DNA from 3 places in the Psychrobacillus sp. NPDC096389 genome. Region 2 is predicted to be linked to each of the others. Evidence: riboswitches for the same ligand, from Rfam matches in the RefSeq annotation. Region 2 holds a riboswitch; each other region holds the start of a gene.

Region 1 (6,441 bases), 110 kb from region 2:
CTGCATTAACAAATCAAAGGTGCCTTCAATCACAATGACTTCTATGTCTAAAGTTTTTTGTTTAGCTTTCGCATAATCCTTTAATCGGTTCATTGTACCTTCTACTGTAGCTGGATTTGTAAAAAGGATTACTTGTGGTTTGTCCAATTGACAAATAACCTCAAAAAAAGGTTCATCCATTTTAATGATAGGAATGGAAAAGGAAATATCCTCTTCGTTTAATAGTGCAATATAATTTGTACAAGTTATGAGAATAGCATCGACATTACTCTGTGCTATCCATTCCATTTGCTCTTTTACTTTCATCCGTGCATCTATTGGTTGGAAGTTTTCATCATAAGTTACTCTGTTCATAAGACCCGGATCAACAAAATGCATTAATTCAATTTTATAGTGCGATAATGCACTTTCTATATATTCTGTATTTGAATGATGGGCGTGCAAGCATGCTAGCTTCATTTTATCTCTTCCATTTCTCCTGTTTATTAAAAGATTCGTGTGCACTTCACTGGTTTCATTGAGTGGCTCGTCTATATTAAAATAGCAAGTCATCTGTGCGATTATTCAAGGATGGATTACTTATTTGCAGCTTTGCTTTTAGGAAGTGGAATTCTTATTTCCTCGATATGACTTTCTTTCTCCTCATAGTTATCACTGTCATATACATGTTTTTTATAGGTGAATGTACCATCGTTATTTACTTTGGCTGCCATTATTTCTTCATTCTCTAATAGATCTTCAATAATTGGGGTAACGGTGTTGTTCTTTATATTTAGTTTGTATAGTTTCCCACCGGTCGTAACCGTGCCATAAGCATAACCTATGATGACAAATAGGCGATTTTCATCTATCCATTCTATATATTTAGGGGTATATTGACTGAACTCGTTATTTTTCAACTGGTAGATTGTTGTTTTTTTCGTTTGGAGGTTTTCGATGACGAGTACTGCTTCGCCTTCTTCTATTGCCGGATCTCCTTTTCCTTCAATGGTCGCTTGTTGTACACCTTTAGAAGACTTTTTCCATTCTGAATGAAAAGACGGTTCATAATTTGTTACTACCTTAGCGTTGAACTGTGAAGGGGTATTTTCTATTTCTTTACTAAAAACAGAAGGCGTTATAAAAATACTAATAGCAAGTAAACTAAAAAAAGCAAGTATCGTCTTATTTACAATTTTTTGTTTCAGCTGCTGTTCATTTTTCAACATGTATAAATCCCCCCGCTCATTTTTTTCAACATCTATCAGAGTTAATCTATCGTTGTATATTTTGTATGGCCAATGTTTGATAAGCTTACTTCTTGCGGATTTATTCTTATAACGTCAACAAGACTGTTTTTATTAAAAGTAAGTTTATATATATCAGGCATGGCAAGTTCCTCCCAGAAGCGAACATCGAATTGTGGATCAAAATAATTCATGATGAGCACCATGATGTTACCATGTGTCCCGATTGCGATGTTTTGACCTTCGTACTTGTCCAGAACTTGAAGAGTTGCCTCTACACCTCTTTTTTGGGCAATATGACTGGACTCGCCACCTTCTAATGAAAAATCAAAATCTGCCCATACTTGCGAAATCGCTTCGTTAAAATCTGGTACGGGATGTTCCGAAAGCAAGCGTTCACGAAAGCCATCTATCAATTCTATTTCTTTTCCAATCAATTCTGCGATACCTTCGACAGTCTGAATGGCTCTTTTATATGGACTTGAAATGACATGATCGATTTGCAACACTTTCGAGAGATTAGTAATTGCTTTTGCGTCTAGCATCCCACGTTCTGACAGCGGTCTGTTAAGTTCGTCTGGTGAATAGATAGAATGTGCGTGTCTAAAGAAATATAAATTTGTAATCAAAATATTAGCTCCTATTCTTTTAATCTTCTATACAATACTATTCGTCATAGAGAAGAAAGATTCCTTTAATCTCATAAATTAGGACACATTGCTTTGAGCTTATCTTTAATATTGATATGATTATCGTGTAAGTATTCAGAAAAAGGAGTTGTTTTACTAGAATGGTAGCTAAAGTAGAAATCGGCAAAACAGGATTATTTGTAAATCCGGTTGGATTAGGTACAAACGCTGTCGGCGGACATAATCTATTTCCAAATTTAAACGATGAAACTGGAAAAGAGATTGTTCGCACAGCCATTAATAATGGAATTGACTTTTTGGATACGGCTTTCATTTATGGTAAAGGGAGATCGGAAGAGTTAATTGGTGAAGTATTAAAAGAAGGTAAGAATCGTCACGACATTATATTAGCTTCAAAAGGTGCGCATAAATTAGAGGACGGACAAGTATTAATAGACAACTCTCCTCAGTTTTTAAGAGAAACGGTGGAGAATAGTTTGCGTAGCCTTCAAACAGACTACATCGATCTATTTTATATACATTATCCAGATGAAAATACGCCAAAAGCAGAAGCAATCGGCACACTTCATCGCTTAAAAGAAGAAGGAAAAATACGGGCCATCGGAGTATCGAATTTTAATTTGGAACAATTAAAAGAAGGCAATCAGGATGGATATATTGATGTGCTACAATCAGGTTACAATTTACTAAAACGGGATGCAGAAAATGAATTTCTACCATATACGATAGAGCATAATATCTCGTTTATCCCTTATTTCCCCCTAGCATCTGGTTTACTTACTGGAAAATTTGATAAAAATAGTACATTCGAAGATGGTCGTTCCAAAAATCCATTGTTCCAAGGCGAAGTTTTCGTTCATAACTTAGATAAAGTAGAACAGCTGCGTCACATCGCTCATGATAAAAACGTAGGAGTTTCCAATATTGTGCTTGCCTGGTATTTATCACAAGCTGGTATCGATGTAATAATTCCTGGAGCGAAAAAACCTGAGCAAGTATTAGATAATCTTCAAACATTAGAAGTTCAACTTTCCACTGATGAGATTGCGGAAATTGATCGTATTTTTAAATAATCAAAAGCACAGAGCGGTATTTCGCTCTGTGCTTTTCTGTTGTTTATTCCCATTCGTAAGGTGTTTCTTGGTAGACATAATAGTTCAACCAGTTGGAAAATAATAAATGCGTATGGGAACGCCATGTATTTAATGGAGCTTTGGATGGGTCATTATTCGGAAAATAATTTTCTGGTACGTCGATGTCAATTCCCTTTTCCAGATCACGGTTATATTCATCTGCTAAAGTTGTTGCATCATACTCTAAATGGCCAGTAACCATAATATGTTTTTCGTCTTTGGAAATGATCAGAAAAACGCCCGCATCGTCAGATTTGGAAAGTATGTTAAGTCTCGGATCATTTTTAATTTCGTCATAAGAAATGGATGTATAACGAGACACCGGAGCGTTAAAAACATCGTTAAATCCCCGTACAAGATTAACTGTTAGATCAGATAAACGATGATCGAACACACCAAAGCACTTCTTTGGTAAGTCGTATTTATCAATTCCATAATGATGGTATAAAGCAGCTTGCGCTCCCCAACAAATATGGAAAACAGATGTAACATTCGTTTTTGTCCAATCCATAATTTTCGTCATTTCATCCCAATAATTCACCTCTTCAAATTGTAGATGCTCAATTGGTGCCCCAGTAATAATCATACCATCGAATTTACGTTGCTTGATCTCTTCAAAGGTTGTATAAAATGTATCTAAATGCGTTTTACTTACATTTTTAGATTCATGTGAAGCCATGTTCATAAAAGTAACATTCACTTGTAGTGGTGTATTCCCTAATAGCCTTAATAGTTGCAGTTCTGTTTTCTCTTTTTCAGGCATTAAGTTTAAAATGATGATGTTCATAGGACGGATATCCTGCCCAGTAGCGCGTTCCTCGTCCATTACGAATATTTTTTCTTTTTCTAAGTTTTTTATTGCTGGTAACTGTTTCGGTACATTAATCGGCATTTTTTCCCTCTTCCTTTCTATGTAACATAAAAACCCTCTTTTCTCATGGGATAAGAAAAGAGGGTGTATTGATAGCTCTCAGTTCTTATCTCTCAAGATCAAAAATCTTGTAGGAGTTAGCACCTTTCTGACAATATCAGAGGTTGCTGAAGCTTCACAGGGCCATGTCCCTCTGCTTCTCTTGATAAGAATATTTAATTTGTTTATTTATGTAATCTAGTAAATACTACCATGAGCAAAACATTTATGCAACATTTGAAATTTTATAATAAAAAGCTCTTTTTATTAAATTACACGACAATTAAATGGTGTTTATTTCAAAAAATATCGTTCGACTTCATTCCAACTATTCAATCGTGTAAATCTATTTTCATTCCTATTATGCGGGGCTGTAAATAAAATTCGCTCCCCGCAAAAAACGAAATGCTTTTCATTCAAGAAAGGAAAATGCTTTTTTAACCATTGGTATTTAGGTGCTAATGATGCGGGAAACTCCATAGCCGCCGTAACAATGAAAATATCATATTGCTCACTTAATCGGCGCAATGCCCCTTGACTTCCCTCCATAACATCCAATTCCAGAAAAAAAGATTCCTCCGCCAAATAATCATTCACTTTCTCTTTAAAACGGTGATCTAGCTCAGATAAAAGTTTTCCATGAAGATGATCCGCCGTATAGTTTGAATGAAATTCAGCATTAAATAGCTGTAGACATTTCAAGCTAAAAGCCGAAATTACTTCATCCATATCAATTGCAATGCGTTTCAATTTTCATTCTCCATCCATTTCTCCAATAATTTCTCTAATAGCTGCTCATGTTGGTTTTTAGTTTCTAGTAATCGCTCGTAATTCTCCCAATCATTTTCCAACTCGATTTGACTATTTATTGTATTAATTTCTAATTCTAATGCAGCAATTTCCTCTTCTATTGGTTGAGCATGTTTTATCTTTGTTTGATTGTTCTTTGCTGGTTCCTTTATTTTCACTAAGTTAATAGAAGGGGTTTTCGCTTGTAACTCCTCCCATTTTGCACGAGCCCACTCATATGGACCTTCAAAAGTAGTTAACTGCCCTTGATCTAGCCATACAGTTCTAGGGAATAATTTGTTTAAAAAGTAGCGATCGTGAGAGACAGCCAGTATTGTTCCTTGGAAGTCTTCCATAGCATCTTCCAATACTTCTCTAGAATCTATATCTAGATGATTCGTCGGTTCATCTAACATCAATAAATTGATATCTTGATGCATAAGCTGAGCAAGGCGAAGACGCATTCGTTCTCCCCCGCTTAAATCACCTACTCGTTTAAACACATCGGGTCCGTAAAACATAAATTTAGCTAATATGTGGCGGGCATCCCCTTCAACGACGTTTACTTCACTGCGAAACACATCGATTAGTCGAGCTTTCGGATCTGCAATAAGGAAATGCTGTGAAAGAAAGCCAACACGAACATTGCTACCGAGTCGAGCTATTCCTTTATCAACTGGTACTTCTCCTCGTATTAAATTTAAAATCGTCGACTTACCAGTTCCATTACGCCCGACAATCGCCACCCTGTCCTTCCAATATACATGCAAATTTGCAGCATCAAGTAATATTTTTTCATCGAATGATTTGCACACATCTTCCATGACAATTACTTCTTTACCGCTCCGCTCGGTAGCTTCAAAAGTCAAATCCATCTTTTTTGGATCGATTAGCGGTTTTCTTACCTTTTCCATCCGTTCTAAAGCTCTTTCCATATTTCTCGCTTGGCGATGCAAACCAGGATTTGGAGGAACCGCTTCATTTGCCCATTGTCTTAATCGTTTAATCGCTTCTCTCATTTTCTTTATCTTTTTTTGTTGTTCCTCGTATGCTTGAAACTCTCGGGTGAGTCGCTCTTCTTTTTCGAGAGTAAAGGCAGAGTAATTTCCATGATAGACCGTTAATTCGCCTTCCTCTAAGTCCGCTACTTTAGTGACGACTTGGTCTAAAAAGTAGCGATCATGCGAAATGATGACAACTGTACCACTATAATTAACTAAATATTCCTCTAACCATTCCACCGCAAATAGATCTAAATGATTCGTTGGCTCATCGAGTAACAGTAAATCTGGTTGTGTAAGTAAAAGTTTCCCTAACAATATCTTCGTCTGTTCGCCGCCACTTAAACTCGAAAATGATTGATACACAAAGCCAGACAATTGAAGACCTTGTATAACTTTTTCTATTTCTGTTTCTATTTGATATCCCCCAAGATTCACGAATGCTTCTTGGGCATCACCATAACTTTGAAGTAATTTATCCATTTCTTCTGGCTTTGCACTGGACATTTTAACTTCCAGATCTTTCAGTTTTAATTGTATTTCGTTTAATGTCTGGAAAGCACTATTCAACACATCAAAACCTGTTATGTCAGCCGAAAATAATGGGATTTGCGCCAAATACCCAATCTTCGTTCCTTTTTTAAAATGAATACTTCCTTTATCCGTTGTTTCTATACGTGCAATTAATTTAAATAGCGTCGTCTTTCCTGCGCCGTTTCGTCCAACGATAGC
Region 2 (6,441 bases):
CGCAAAATCGTCTGGATAATCATCTTGTATTGCTCGAACGTCATTTGTCATTTCTTTTCTCCCCCTTTTCAACTACCATTCTATTATACTTATATTTGTTTGAAAAATGCAAAAAAGATAGACTACTCAGTAAAAAGACTGTAGAGTACTTCTACAGTCTAGTAAATTAGTTATAAATTTCTTCTCTTCTATCCGAAAACACTGGTATACGCCCTCGTACATCATCTATTTCTTCTAGATTAATATCGACGATTTGCACACATTCCTCGTCTCCACCATTCCACAAAATCTCTCCCCAAGGACTTATTACCATAGAATTCCCACCAAATTCATTATGTGGGTCTCTGCCAACTCGATTCACCGCTATAATATAGCTTTGGTTTTCGATTGCTCTTGCTTGCAACAATATTTTCCAATGATCGATTCGTTTAGTCGGCCATTGCGCCGGTACAAACATAACTTTTGAACCATTTAGTGAATGCACTCTCGTCCATTCAGGAAAACGCAAGTCATAGCAAATGATTCCACCCATTTGTACGCCATCAAGTGTAAATAGATTTTTTTCATTACCAGCTTCAAAGTAAAGATGTTCATCCATCAATTTGATCAAATGTGCTTTGTCATATTCGGCTACAACTTCACCCAAAGTATTCGTAACATACATAGTGTTGTAAAACTTTTCCCCTTTTTTTATCGAAACAGAACCTCCAACGATATGTACATTTAATTCTTTGGAGAGCTCTGACAATAGTTTTTTTGCTTCTTCTCCATTCACATCTGCGATTTCTTCTAATCGAGTTAAATCATATCCCGAATTCCACATTTCTGGTAATACGACTACATTTGCTCCACTTGAAGCTGCCTCTCGAATTTGTTTCTCTACATTTTTAAAATTTTCTTTTGGCTTACCAAAAACAATATCTGATTGAACACAAGCAACTTTCATCTCGACACCACCTATAGACATAATACTAAAAAGATTATAAGATTTGACTAATATATGCAACTATTAAGAAAAAAGAGGTAACGTACATGGACTTTTCAAATCGATTAAAAAATCTACCAACACAATTTTTTGCTTCTCTTGTTCAAAAAGTAGCTATCGCAGTGGCGGAAGGAAGAGATGTTATCAATCTGGGTCAAGGAAATCCAGATCAACCAACTCCTGAACATATTGTGAAAGCACTACAAGAAGCTGCCGCCAATCCTGGATCCCATAGATATTCCCCTTTTAGAGGTACAAATGATTTCAAACAAGCTGCTGCTGACTTTTATAAACGGGAGTACAATGTGGACATAGACCCGCATACAGAAGTAGCAATTATGTTCGGTACAAAAATAGGATTAGTAGAATTACCACTGGCAATAATGAATGAACAAGAATTGATGTTGCTTCCTGATCCAGGCTATCCGGATTATTTGTCTGGTGCGGGTCTTGCAAATGTTCGATTTGATACAATGCCACTACTGGAAGAAAATGAATATTTACCAGATTACAGCAAGTTAACGGCAGAACAAAAACAAGCGGCAAAATTAATGTATTTAAATTATCCTAATAACCCGACAGGCGCTACCGCAACAAAAGATTTTTTTGAAGAGACTGTGTTACTAGCAAAAGAGTCGGATATTGCCGTTGTGCATGATTTTGCATATGGGGCTGTAGGATTCGATGGCGTAAAACCAATAAGCTTCCTGGAAGTAGAAGGTGCTAAAGAAGTCGGAGTGGAAATGTATACACTATCCAAAACATATAATATGGCAGGCTGGCGTGTGGGATTTGCGGTAGGAAATGCAAAAATGATTGAAGCGATTAATATTATTCAAGATCATTTATTCGTAAGTCTCTTCCCTGCTGTTCAATCTGCAGCAGCTGCAGCTCTTAACGAAAGCCAACAATGCGTAGATGACTTGGTTGCATTGTATGAAGGTAGACGAAATGCATTAGTAGAAGCATGTTCGAAAATTGGTTGGGATGTAAAAGCACCTCAAGGTTCTTTCTTTGCATGGTTGCCTGTTGCTAAAGGATATACAAGTGAAGAATTCGCGGATTTACTACTAGCTAAAGCGGATGTTGCGGTTGCTGCGGGTAATGGCTTCGGTACATTTGGCGAAGGCTACGTGCGAGTAGGTTTGTTAGTGGATGAAGAAAGATTAGTAGAAGCTGTGGAACGAATTGCTAAACTAGAGTTGTTTTAAGAATGTGGCTGTCTCGAAAGTTACACTTTTGGGACAGTCTTTTTGTTGGTTGAGTAAAAGTGTTAATTTATAAACGTGCAACATTTATTAATACTAGTCAGACTCATCGATGTCTCACTCCAAGAATACTTGATGTTATAAGAATTAGTTGCTCTCGTCGGCAAATTAGTTGCTCTCGCACTGATTTTGGTTGCTTTCAAACTAGAACTAGTTGCTTTCAATGATTGGTCAGTCGCTCTATGCCATTTACTGGATACACACAAGTGAAAAACTGGAGAATATTTTGTTTTTTAGCAGGTCTGCACAGATAAACAAGCAATTACGATGCTTTATCCCGCACAAAATAAAAAAGGGATCCTCCCAAAAAGTCATTTTGGACTCACCCCCATAGCTTATTTCTCGATTTTTCTTGGTTCCTTCTCATTTTTCTCCACCGGATAAAATTGATTGCCTCCCGTTTCTGGATCAAACTTACGATGGAATTCCATACCAGCCACTTCTGCTATTACAAGATCCACTGTTATCACCGGGTTTTCCCCTTTGATAAAATGGCCCCCAAAAACGTTCCCATTTTGGTCACACATTGTACCGTGAAAGTGCGTTTCGTACGCTCCTTCTCTTTTACAAATAACGCCTGTACCTTGTAAAAATTCGATTGGACCTTCTTTTCTAACCAAATCATTATAGCCAACCCCAATAACAGAATTTTCATTTGGCACTAAATAGACAAAGCCACTTCTTTGAAAACTTCCAAAACAACTAATAATCGTTGCATATTGTATATTGTTTTCTTTGCATAATTGTTCGATTCCTTCCAGTAAATCCGTACCGTATACTAATCTAGCTGCTACTGTTTTTCCAAACTGTCCAGTCGCATAATTGACTCTAATTGCTGACATTCTTTCATCATCCTTGTATTATTATTTATTGATAACAACTTTAATATAGACCGACTGAATATTTCAACTAGAAAAAAATTGTTGACTTTAGTAAATTGACGTAGTAAATTATATTTTATGGAACTTCTGAATAATTTAATAGCTTATATCTCTTATCAAGAGTAGCTGAGGGACTGGCCCGTTGAAGCTCGGCAACCATCTACATTTCGAATGTAGAAAGGTGCTAAATCCTGCAAAACATATTGTTTTGGAAGATAAGAGAGGACAGATTGTATTTTTGCGCCTCTCTTTCTTTTGGAAGAGAGGCTTTTATATTTATTCAATTTTTCTTATAACTATTAGGAGGAATTAGAAATGAAAAAATTTGGTTTACTTTTATCAAGCATACTATTAACTGGAGCACTTGCTGCATGTGGCGATGACTCTAGTAGTGGAGATAAAGCGTTAGACGAGAAAAAATTAGTTGTTGGTGTAACAGCTGGACCACATGAACAAATCGTAGAAGTGGCAAAAGAAGTAGCAGCAAAAGACGGGTTAGAAATTGAGATCAAAACATTCTCCGATTACATTCTACCAAACACTGCATTATCTGAAGGCGATCTCGATGCAAACAGCTACCAACATGGTCCATTTTTAGATACGTTTAACAAAGATCATGGTACAGACTTAGTGCCAGTAGGAAAAACAATCTTAAACCCAATGGGAGTTTATTCGGATAAATACGAATCGATGGATGACCTTCCAGATGGTGCAACTTTTGGTTTACCGAATGACCCAACAAACGGCGCTCGTGCATTGTATATTTTAGAAGAGAATGGATTTATCAAAATTAAAGAAGATAAAAGAGAGACTGCCTCTATTTATGACATTGAAGAAAATCCAAAAAACTTAAAATTTATTGAGTTAGAAGCTGCTCAAATTCCTAAACAATTAAGCGAAGTAGATGCTGCTGCGATCAATACAAACTTTGCACTAGATGCTGGGATTAATCCAAAAGAAGATTCTATTTTACTAGAATCATCAAACTCACCATATGTAAACTATATTGTTGTTCGTGCAGAAAATGAGAATGATCCAACGATTCAAAAATTCGTTAAAGCTTATCAATCAGAAGAAGTGAAAAAGTTCATAGAAGAAGAGTTTCAAGGATCTGTTTTACCTAGCTGGGATGAGTAAAATTAATCAATCACGCTTACCCGTGATTGCGTCTAGATTTTGAATTGAGCTTGCTCAATTACCTCCCTTCAAAATCTGTGACATCCGCCAGGGGCTTAACTTTATTCAGCAGGAATTTAAATCCTACTGAATCGAAGGCAGTTTCATTTTCACCTTCCACTTTTATTTAGAGTTGGTGGACATTTGCTGAATCAAGTTAGAACGTTACCGACATCGGTAACGTTTTCTTTAGAAAGGAAGATATACAATGATTGTTTTGGAAAATATTTCGAAAGAATTCGATAGTAAAAGTGGAAAAGTAAAAGCAGTAAACAATGTCAACATCCATGTTAAAAAAGGAGAAATTCACGGTGTAATTGGTTATAGCGGCGCTGGAAAAAGTACGCTTATCCGCTGTGTCAACCTTCTCGAAAGACCAACAAAAGGAAAAGTATATATAAATGGAGTAGAAACCACTTCCCTCCCCCTTCCTAAATTACGTGAAGCTCGTAATAAAATCGGGATGATTTTCCAAGGATTCAACCTACTAAAAACAGCTACTGTTTACGATAATATTGCGATTCCTCTTAAACTTCTAGGTTATAACAAAACAGAAGTTCAGAAAAGAGCAGAAAAATATTTAGAGATTGTTGGATTAACAGATAAACACAAAAATTATCCAAGTCAGTTATCTGGTGGTCAAAAGCAACGCGTTGCTATTGCAAGAGCACTTGCACAAGAGCCCGAAATTCTATTAAGTGATGAAGCAACTAGCGCACTCGATCCAGAAACAACAGATTCTATTTTAGATCTTCTATTAAAGATAAATAAAGATCTAGGAATAACTATATTGCTTATTACACATGAGATGAATGTCATCCAAAAAATTTGTGATCATGTATATGTAATGGAAAATGGGCATGTGGTTGAGCAAAATAATGCAATTCAGTTATTTACAAAACCTACGCATCCGACAACGAAAAAGTTTTTAAGTACCATTAGTCAGCGTAATCTATCCCCTGCTTTAATTTCACAATTACATGTGACAGGTAGCGTAACACGCTTAACTTTTGTAGGAGAAAGTGCTGGCCAACCTCTACTTGCTGAAGTTAGCAAAAAATTTAATGTGCAACCAAATATACTAACCGCCAACATTATTGAATTAAAAAATGGCATCGTTGGTAATATAGTCATACATTTAATTGGAGAACAAGATCAAGTAAATGCTGCGTTACTATTTTTAGAGGAAAATGGCGTTGGTATTGAGAAGTTGGAGGGACAATCATGAGTAGATTAGAACAATTTACAAATCAATGGCTGCCGATTATCGGTAAATCCGTCATCGAAACATTTCAAATGGTTGGAATTTCATTGTTTTTCTCCGTGCTTATCGGAATACCGCTAGGAATTTTAATCGTATTAACTAGACCAGGTCAAGCTTTGCAAAATAAGTTTTTATATCAAACTAGCAACTTATTGATTAATATACTTCGTTCGATTCCATTTATCATTTTACTATTTTTTATTCTACCATTTACAAAATTTATCGTTGGTACGACGATTGGTGTAAAAGGCGTAATCGTCCCTCTCGTTATTTATACTGCACCGTATATTGCACGTTTAATGGAGTCTGCATTACTAGAAGTTGAAAATGGTGTGATTGAAGCTTATACCGCAATGGGCATTAGAACTGAATCGATTATTTGGCATGTGTTGTTACGTGAAGCACGTCCTTCCATTATTTTAGGTTTAACAATCTCTACGGTTAGTTTAATCGGAGCAACGGCAATGGCTGGTATGGTCGGTGCTGGTGGTCTAGGGGATTTAGCTTATCGCTTTGGACATTTACGTTATGAAGTCGATGTTATGTATGCTACTGTCTTCATATTAATTATCCTCGTTCAAAGCATACAGTCTATTGGAAATAGACTTGCTGCAAGATTGAAAAAAGACTAGTTGGAGGTTTTTGAATGTCGAACAATTTATATGTAGAAAAGAATGGCGCCATCGCTACTCTCATTTTTAATCGCGCGGAAAAGAAAAATTCTTTTTCGCTTGCGATGTTTAAACAATTAGGTGAAATATTAGATGAGTTGGAACTGGATCAACAAATTAAAGTATTGATCTTGAAAGGTGTCGACGAAACTGCATTTTCAGCTGGCGCAGACATTTCAGAGTTTCTAGAAAACCG
Region 3 (6,441 bases), on a different contig from region 2:
GATGATTAACGGTATGTGTGGACCTTGCTCTAAAACAACGACTGCAACAACCATGCAGAGAATCATCACTAGTAATGGTATGATAGCCCATACCAAAGACATTTCCTTTTTAGTAGACACTTTATCTTTTTCTCCCATATTATTTACCCCTTTGTGAACTATTGCGACAATTCCTAATTGACGTTTAATAGTCGCTAATATGAAATATTATAGACAAATCGATGAGTCGTCAATGCTTTTTAGAACTATTTGTAAGCGTTTTCGCTATAACTTTTGCACCAATTGCTAGTGCCCCGTAGTTAAACGTCATATTCGGATGATGTAAACCTGGTGCTAGATCTGCTCCAATACCAATCATTGCAGCCTTCACCTCAGGATGTCTAATCGTATAAAAATGAAAGTCATCGCTTCCAGAAGTAATTACTTCTTCTGCAAGGTTCTCCATTCCAACAACTTCGATAATTCCTTCTCTCGTCATAGCAGCTGCTTCTTTGGAAACTTCCGCACCTGGTGTGATGTCTTCCCATTCCCACTCTATTTCTATATCAAATAATTGCTTTATAGCTTGTAAATCTTTTTCAATACGATCTTTCATTTGAAATAAAATGGCATTTTTTTGTGCACGGGCATCAACCGAAAACGTTGCAGTACCGGGAATAATATTGGCATTTTCTCCACCTGCTTGAATTTTGGTCAGTTTCGCAGAATATGCTTCGAACGGTGAAAAGTAAAGATTTTTTAATGCTTGATGAATCGCTACTGTGACATCAATGGCATTTTTCCCTTGATGTGGGCGTGCACCATGTGCATCAATTCCACTAATTTTTCCTTCTAAAAACATTGCAGCCCCATGATGAATTGCAGGTGATACTTTTCCAAAAGGAAGTTCTTCAATTGGTCGTAAGTGCACACCAAATAAATGCGTTACATCCTCTAATGCACCTCTGTCAATCATCGCATTGGCACCATTTCCTTTTTCCTCCGCTGGCTGGAAGATAAAGCGGATACGCTTACCTAGTTTTTCGTCTTTTAGTAATAATAAAGCTCCTAAAACCATGGAAATATTGGCATCGTGTCCACATGAATGATTGGCACGAAACTCTCCATCTACTTCTTGCCATAGTGCATCGATATCTGCACGAACAGCGATTACTTCATCGCCTTCTCCAATTTCAGCCAGTAACCCGGTCACGTCATCGAAACGGCGATAAGATACTTGTAATTCATCGAGTATTTCTGCAAGCTTGTTTGTCGTTTCGTATTCCTTCCAGCTTATTTCTGGATATTTGTGAAAATGATCAAACCATTGTAATATTTGCGATTCTACATTCATTTTTTACACTCCTTATTTTTCGATAATCTCACATACACGTCCTACTTGTCCGTCGGTTAATCGAACTTTTATGCCGTGTGGATGGAAGGAAGAATTTGTTAGCAAGTCTTTCACGATACCTCTCGTTTTTTCACCTGTTCGTTGGTCTTTTTTCAAAATAATATATACTTCTAATCCTGGTTTAACGTCTTTTCTATTTTGTCCGTTCATAATAACTCACCTCTTTTTGTATCTTATCATTTTCATGCTATATATACACTGTTATGCAAGCCAATAAGTTCAATAAATACAACAAACAATATCAAGTAAAATTATAATTTTTTGAATTTTACATTGACGAAGTCACCTTGGTCAAGTATAGTAATTTACATTAATAAAAAATGAAATAATTTTATCTCTCATGAAGAGTAGCAGAGGGACTGGCCCGTTGAAGCTCGGCAACCAACCATATGTTTATATATGGAAAGGTGCTAAATCCTGCAAAACGATATCGTTTTGAAAAATGAGAGAGGACGTCTGCATATCTTCAAATTGCTAATGAACCTCTCATTTCTGAGAGGTTTTTTTATTTCTATATCAACCAAGAAAAACAACAGATAGGAGAATAACAATGAAAAAGTGGTTATTTACAGGATTACTCATTTTAGTTTTAACAGTACTTGCTGCTTGCGGTGGTAAAGAAAAATCAGAGGAAGCAAATGAAGGCTTATTAAGCGACGGTGTTCTAACAGTTGGCGTAACTGCAGGTCCACACGAAGAAATCGTTGAAAAAGTGAAAGAATTGGCAGAAAAAAATGGTCTAAAAATTGATCTACAAGTATTTTCTGACTACGTAATGCCGAATGTTTCTTTAGCCGAAAAAGATATTGACATGAATATTTTCCAAACGATTCCTTTCTTTGAACAAATGAAAAAAGATCGTAATCTGGATCTTGTTGCTGTAGGTAAAACGGTCACTTTCCCAATGGGCATTTACTCTAATCAAGTAAAAGATGTGAACGAACTGCTAGATGGTGCGAAAATTGGCTTGCCAAATGATCCTACACAAGGTGGACGTGCACTGATGCTATTTGAAAGTGCCGGTATGATTAAGATCAAAGAAGGTCTAGACACTAATGCTACAATCCATGACATTATTGAAAACAAGAAGGATTTCCAATTCATTGAACTTGATGCAGCACAAATTCCGCGTCAATTGAATGAACTTGACGCGGCAGCTATCAATACTAACTTCGTAATAGATGCTGGTTTATCGCCAGCGGAAGATTCTATTTTTATTGAGCCGAAAGATTCTCCATTCGTGAACATTATCGCTGTCAGATCCGAATCGAAAGATGAAGAAGTGATTCAACAATTTATCGATTTGTACCGTTCGGAAGAAGTGAAACAATTTATCGAAGAAAGATTCGATGGATCCCTAATCCCATCTTGGTGATAAAAGGAAATGTATCTATTGAATACTCTAAGTTTGAAATAGTACTTGTTAAGAAAGAGGCTGGGACACAAATTATTTGTCCATTATAAAAGACGAATAATATTTACTTTATTCATGTAATATAAACAAAAAAACGAACTATCACGAAACATTAAATTAGAGTTTCGATTGATAGTTCGCTTTTTTATTTACTGAATTTCCTGTGTCCCCGCCCCCTTCTTTCAATTATTATCGTATTAATAATTTTATAATGTACAAAATTGGAAGGATTTTTTTATTGACGAAACCATATGTAGTAGTTATTATAAGAAAACAATGTCGAATTATGTCGTATAATGTTGGGGATATGGCCCAAAAGTTTCTACCAAGCCACCGTAAAGGGCTTGACTACGAGTTAATTGTTATATGGAGGAAGGATTCAACTCTTTCTTCATATTTACAGATACCTAGTCAACGCTCCGGTAGAAATCGGAGCGTTTTTTTTGTTTAGGAAATAATTCTTTCCTAGATAGTAATAATAAGATAAGAAACGGTATGCAAGGCATTTATTTCAGGTAAGAGAGGATTGATAAGTAATGAAAAAGAATATTTACTTTAATCATGATGGAGGCGTTGATGATCTTGTCTCTTTGTTTTTATTAATGCAAATGGATAACGTTGAACTAACAGGTGTATCCGTCATTCCAGCTGATTGTTATTTGGAACCTGCAATGTTTGCCAGTAGGAAAATTATGGATCGCTTCGGAAATGGCAATCTGGATGTAGCTGAATCAAATTCTCGAGGTAAAAATCCATTCCCAAAAGATTGGCGTTTACATGCTTTCTTCGTTGATGCTCTACCGATTTTAAATGAATCCGGTAAGATTGACACACCTGTAGCTGAAAATCCAGCACATCTTCATATGATTGATGCCATTCATGCATCCGCTGAAAAGACAACCCTTCTATTCACTGGTCCACTTACAGATCTTGCTCGCGCATTAGACGAAGACCCTTCAATCGAAGAGAAAATTGAACGACTTGTTTGGATGGGCGGTACATTTCGTGAAACAGGAAATGTAGAAGAGCCCGAACACGATGGTACAGCTGAATGGAATGTATTCTGGGATCCAGAGGCGGCTGGTCGTGTATGGGATAGCAGTATAGAAATCGATCTAGTAGCTCTTGAAAGTACAAGCCAGGTACCACTTACGGAAGACATACGTAAACGCTGGGCATCTGAACGTAAATATTTGGGCGTTGATTTTCTTGGGCAATGTTATGCGATGTGCCCACCACTGGTACATTTTACAACGAACTCAACGTACTTCTTATGGGATGTTTTAACTACAGCATTTGTTGGTAATCCTGACCTGGTAAAAGTGAAGAAGCTTAATAGCATCGTTCATACAAATGGACCGAGTCAAGGTCGGACAGAAGAAACAGCTAATGGGCGTCCTGTAAATGTAGTTTATGATGTGAATCGCGATGCATTTTTCGATTATATTACTCAGTTAGCAAAAAAAGTAAACTAAATTATATATCCGGTGAACTTATAAAAAGATAGGCGCCGCAGCTAAAGTAGGAGGAAGAAATGACAATTAAATCGCGCCTTAAAATAATGATTTTTCTACAGTTTTTCGTTTGGGGTTCTTGGCTCGTAACACTTGGGTCTTACATGTTCAATACTTTGCATTTTACGGGATCAGAGGTTGGACTTGTTTATAGCTCCATCGGGCTTGCTTCCCTCATTATGCCGAGTCTTATAGGAATTATTGCCGACCGCTTTGTAAAGGCAAATAAATTATATGGAATTCTTCACTTTATGGGAGCTATTTGTTTATTTATTGCTGCAAAGGTTTCAGACCCCACTCTTTTGTTTTGGGTAATGCTTTTTAACGCAATGGTCTACATGCCGACAATTTCTTTAGCATATACCATTTCGTATTTTGGTCTAGAAAAGGAAGGCCATGATACAACGAAAACATTCCCTTCCGTTCGCGTTTATGGAACTGTTAGCTTTATCCTTGCCTTATGGACAATTAGTCTTTTCGGATTTGAGTTAAGTAATATGCAACTATACATTGGATCAGGAGCTGCTCTTTTGCTTGCGCTGTTTTCACTTGCACTACCTGACTGTCCAACATCAACCGCTAAGAAGGACGCATCGCTAGTTAGTCGTTTAGGACTCGATGCGCTCGTATTGTTTAAACAAAAGAAAATGGCAATATTTTTCATTTTTGCTATGTTATTAGGTGCAGCACTGCAAATTAACACTACTTTTGCTGACCCATTTATACATGACTTTGCGTTAAACCCTAGCTTTAAGGATAGTCTTGCTGTTAAGTATCCAGCTATATTATTATCAATTGGACAAATTTCAGAAGTAGTATTTATCCTAGCCATTCCATTTTTCTTACGTAGATTCGGTATTAAGACGGTCATACTATTAAGTATGGTAGCATGGACTTTACGCTTTGTTCTCTTCGCTTTTGGAGAACCATCGGGATTAGGATTCAGCTTATTACTATTATCTATGATTGTGTATGGAGCTGCTTTTGACTTCTTTAATATTTCGGGATCCATTTTTGTAGAGAAAGAAGTGGATAGTCGCATTCGCGGTAGCGCACAAGGCTTATTCATGACAATGGTAAACGGACTGGGAACCTATTTAGGCGCTATCATTAGCGGGAAAATTGTAGATTACTTCACTGTTGACGGCATAAAAGATTGGCAAAACATTTGGTTAATATTCGGGTCCTATACAATCGTTCTTGCAATTATTTTTGCTGTAATTTTTAAATACAAACATGATCGGGATGCAATGAAAATATAGATAATATTGCTTGATAGTTGAAGATTAAGATTCATCTCTTGATGTCCGATACCAAATTTATTGGTGTCGGACTTTCTATTATTGTCATCAACGCATTTTAAACTTTTTTACATAAGCTGTTTTTGGAAAATGTTATATGTACGTGATATACTGATGAAGGATTTATATTGGAAAAGGAGTGTTTTGAATGGCGAAAAAAGGTTACTTTTTAATGGATACTGGCGAAAAAATCGAATTTGATTTGTTCCCAAATGAAGCACCAAACACAGTTGCAAACTTTGAAGAATTAGCAAACAGCGGATTTTATAACGGGGTTATTTTCCACCGTGTTATTCCTGGTTTTGTAAGTCAAGGTGGAGACCCAACTGGTACAGGTATGGGTGGTAGCGGCAAAACGATTAAATGTGAAACTGCTGGAAATCCACACAAACACGAAGCTGGTAGCTTATCTATGGCGCATGCTGGGAAAGATACAGGCTCAAGCCAATTCTTCATCGTACACGAACCACAACCACACTTAAACGGTGTTCACACTGTTTTCGGTAAAGTGACTAGCGGTCTAGAAGTAGCAACAGCTATGAAAAACGGCGCTAAAATGGAAAAAGTAGAAGTTTTCGACGCTGAATAAATAGAAAAGCGTAAGCGCCTATGTCTGCCCCGACAGGCAAATGGAAAAAAGCGAGGAGGCAGCTTCCCAGCCACCACAGCTTTTTCCCATTTGACCTCGAGGGGCAAGGCGCTGAAGCTGGACAATAAATAAAATAAGCAGCTTCCGATTTATTTGGAAGCTGCTTTTTACTATAGTTAGAAAGTGAGGAAAAGATAATGACACCATTATTTACAGGTAACTGGATAGGT

The links. Region 2 has a riboswitch for S-adenosylmethionine ahead of ACIQ38_RS14555 (MetQ/NlpA family ABC transporter substrate-binding protein). Riboswitches for the same ligand answer to the same signal wherever they lie in the genome.
Region 1: it holds a riboswitch for S-adenosylmethionine, as region 2 does, so the genes downstream of both, metA (homoserine O-acetyltransferase MetA) here and ACIQ38_RS14555 (MetQ/NlpA family ABC transporter substrate-binding protein) in region 2, are expected to answer to the same signal.
Region 3: it holds a riboswitch for S-adenosylmethionine, as region 2 does, so the genes downstream of both, ACIQ38_RS15110 (MetQ/NlpA family ABC transporter substrate-binding protein) here and ACIQ38_RS14555 (MetQ/NlpA family ABC transporter substrate-binding protein) in region 2, are expected to answer to the same signal.

Annotation. Positions count from the first base shown of each region.
Region 1 is NZ_JBIWFB010000005.1:136,215-142,655, forward strand. It holds gene ACIQ38_RS13995 (hypothetical protein) at 1-459, opposite strand, end outside; gene ACIQ38_RS14000 (DUF4652 domain-containing protein) at 576-1,208, opposite strand; gene ACIQ38_RS14005 (histidine phosphatase family protein) at 1,250-1,852, opposite strand; gene ACIQ38_RS14010 (aldo/keto reductase) at 2,017-2,949, shown strand; gene metA (homoserine O-acetyltransferase MetA) at 2,993-3,901, opposite strand; SAM riboswitch class I at 3,984-4,092, opposite strand; gene ACIQ38_RS14020 (5' nucleotidase, NT5C type) at 4,214-4,669, opposite strand; gene abc-f (ribosomal protection-like ABC-F family protein) at 4,666-6,441, opposite strand, start outside.
Region 2 is NZ_JBIWFB010000005.1:243,947-250,387, forward strand. It holds gene ACIQ38_RS14535 (PaaI family thioesterase) at 1-51, opposite strand, end outside; gene ACIQ38_RS14540 (carbon-nitrogen family hydrolase) at 167-946, opposite strand; gene ACIQ38_RS14545 (pyridoxal phosphate-dependent aminotransferase) at 1,033-2,196, shown strand; gene ACIQ38_RS14550 (PPC domain-containing DNA-binding protein) at 2,589-3,095, opposite strand; SAM riboswitch class I at 3,245-3,356, shown strand; gene ACIQ38_RS14555 (MetQ/NlpA family ABC transporter substrate-binding protein) at 3,450-4,271, shown strand; gene ACIQ38_RS14560 (methionine ABC transporter ATP-binding protein) at 4,519-5,538, shown strand; gene ACIQ38_RS14565 (methionine ABC transporter permease) at 5,535-6,206, shown strand; gene ACIQ38_RS14570 (enoyl-CoA hydratase/isomerase family protein) at 6,221-6,441, shown strand, end outside.
Region 3 is NZ_JBIWFB010000006.1:42,272-48,712, reverse strand. It holds gene nhaC (Na+/H+ antiporter NhaC) at 1-138, opposite strand, end outside; gene ACIQ38_RS15120 (amidohydrolase) at 230-1,333, opposite strand; gene ACIQ38_RS15115 (YwbE family protein) at 1,346-1,543, opposite strand; SAM riboswitch class I at 1,729-1,842, shown strand; gene ACIQ38_RS15110 (MetQ/NlpA family ABC transporter substrate-binding protein) at 1,944-2,768, shown strand; purine riboswitch at 3,077-3,178, shown strand; gene ACIQ38_RS15105 (nucleoside hydrolase) at 3,344-4,282, shown strand; gene ACIQ38_RS15100 (nucleoside permease) at 4,342-5,583, shown strand; gene ACIQ38_RS15095 (peptidylprolyl isomerase) at 5,771-6,211, shown strand; gene ACIQ38_RS15090 (hypothetical protein) at 6,409-6,441, shown strand, end outside.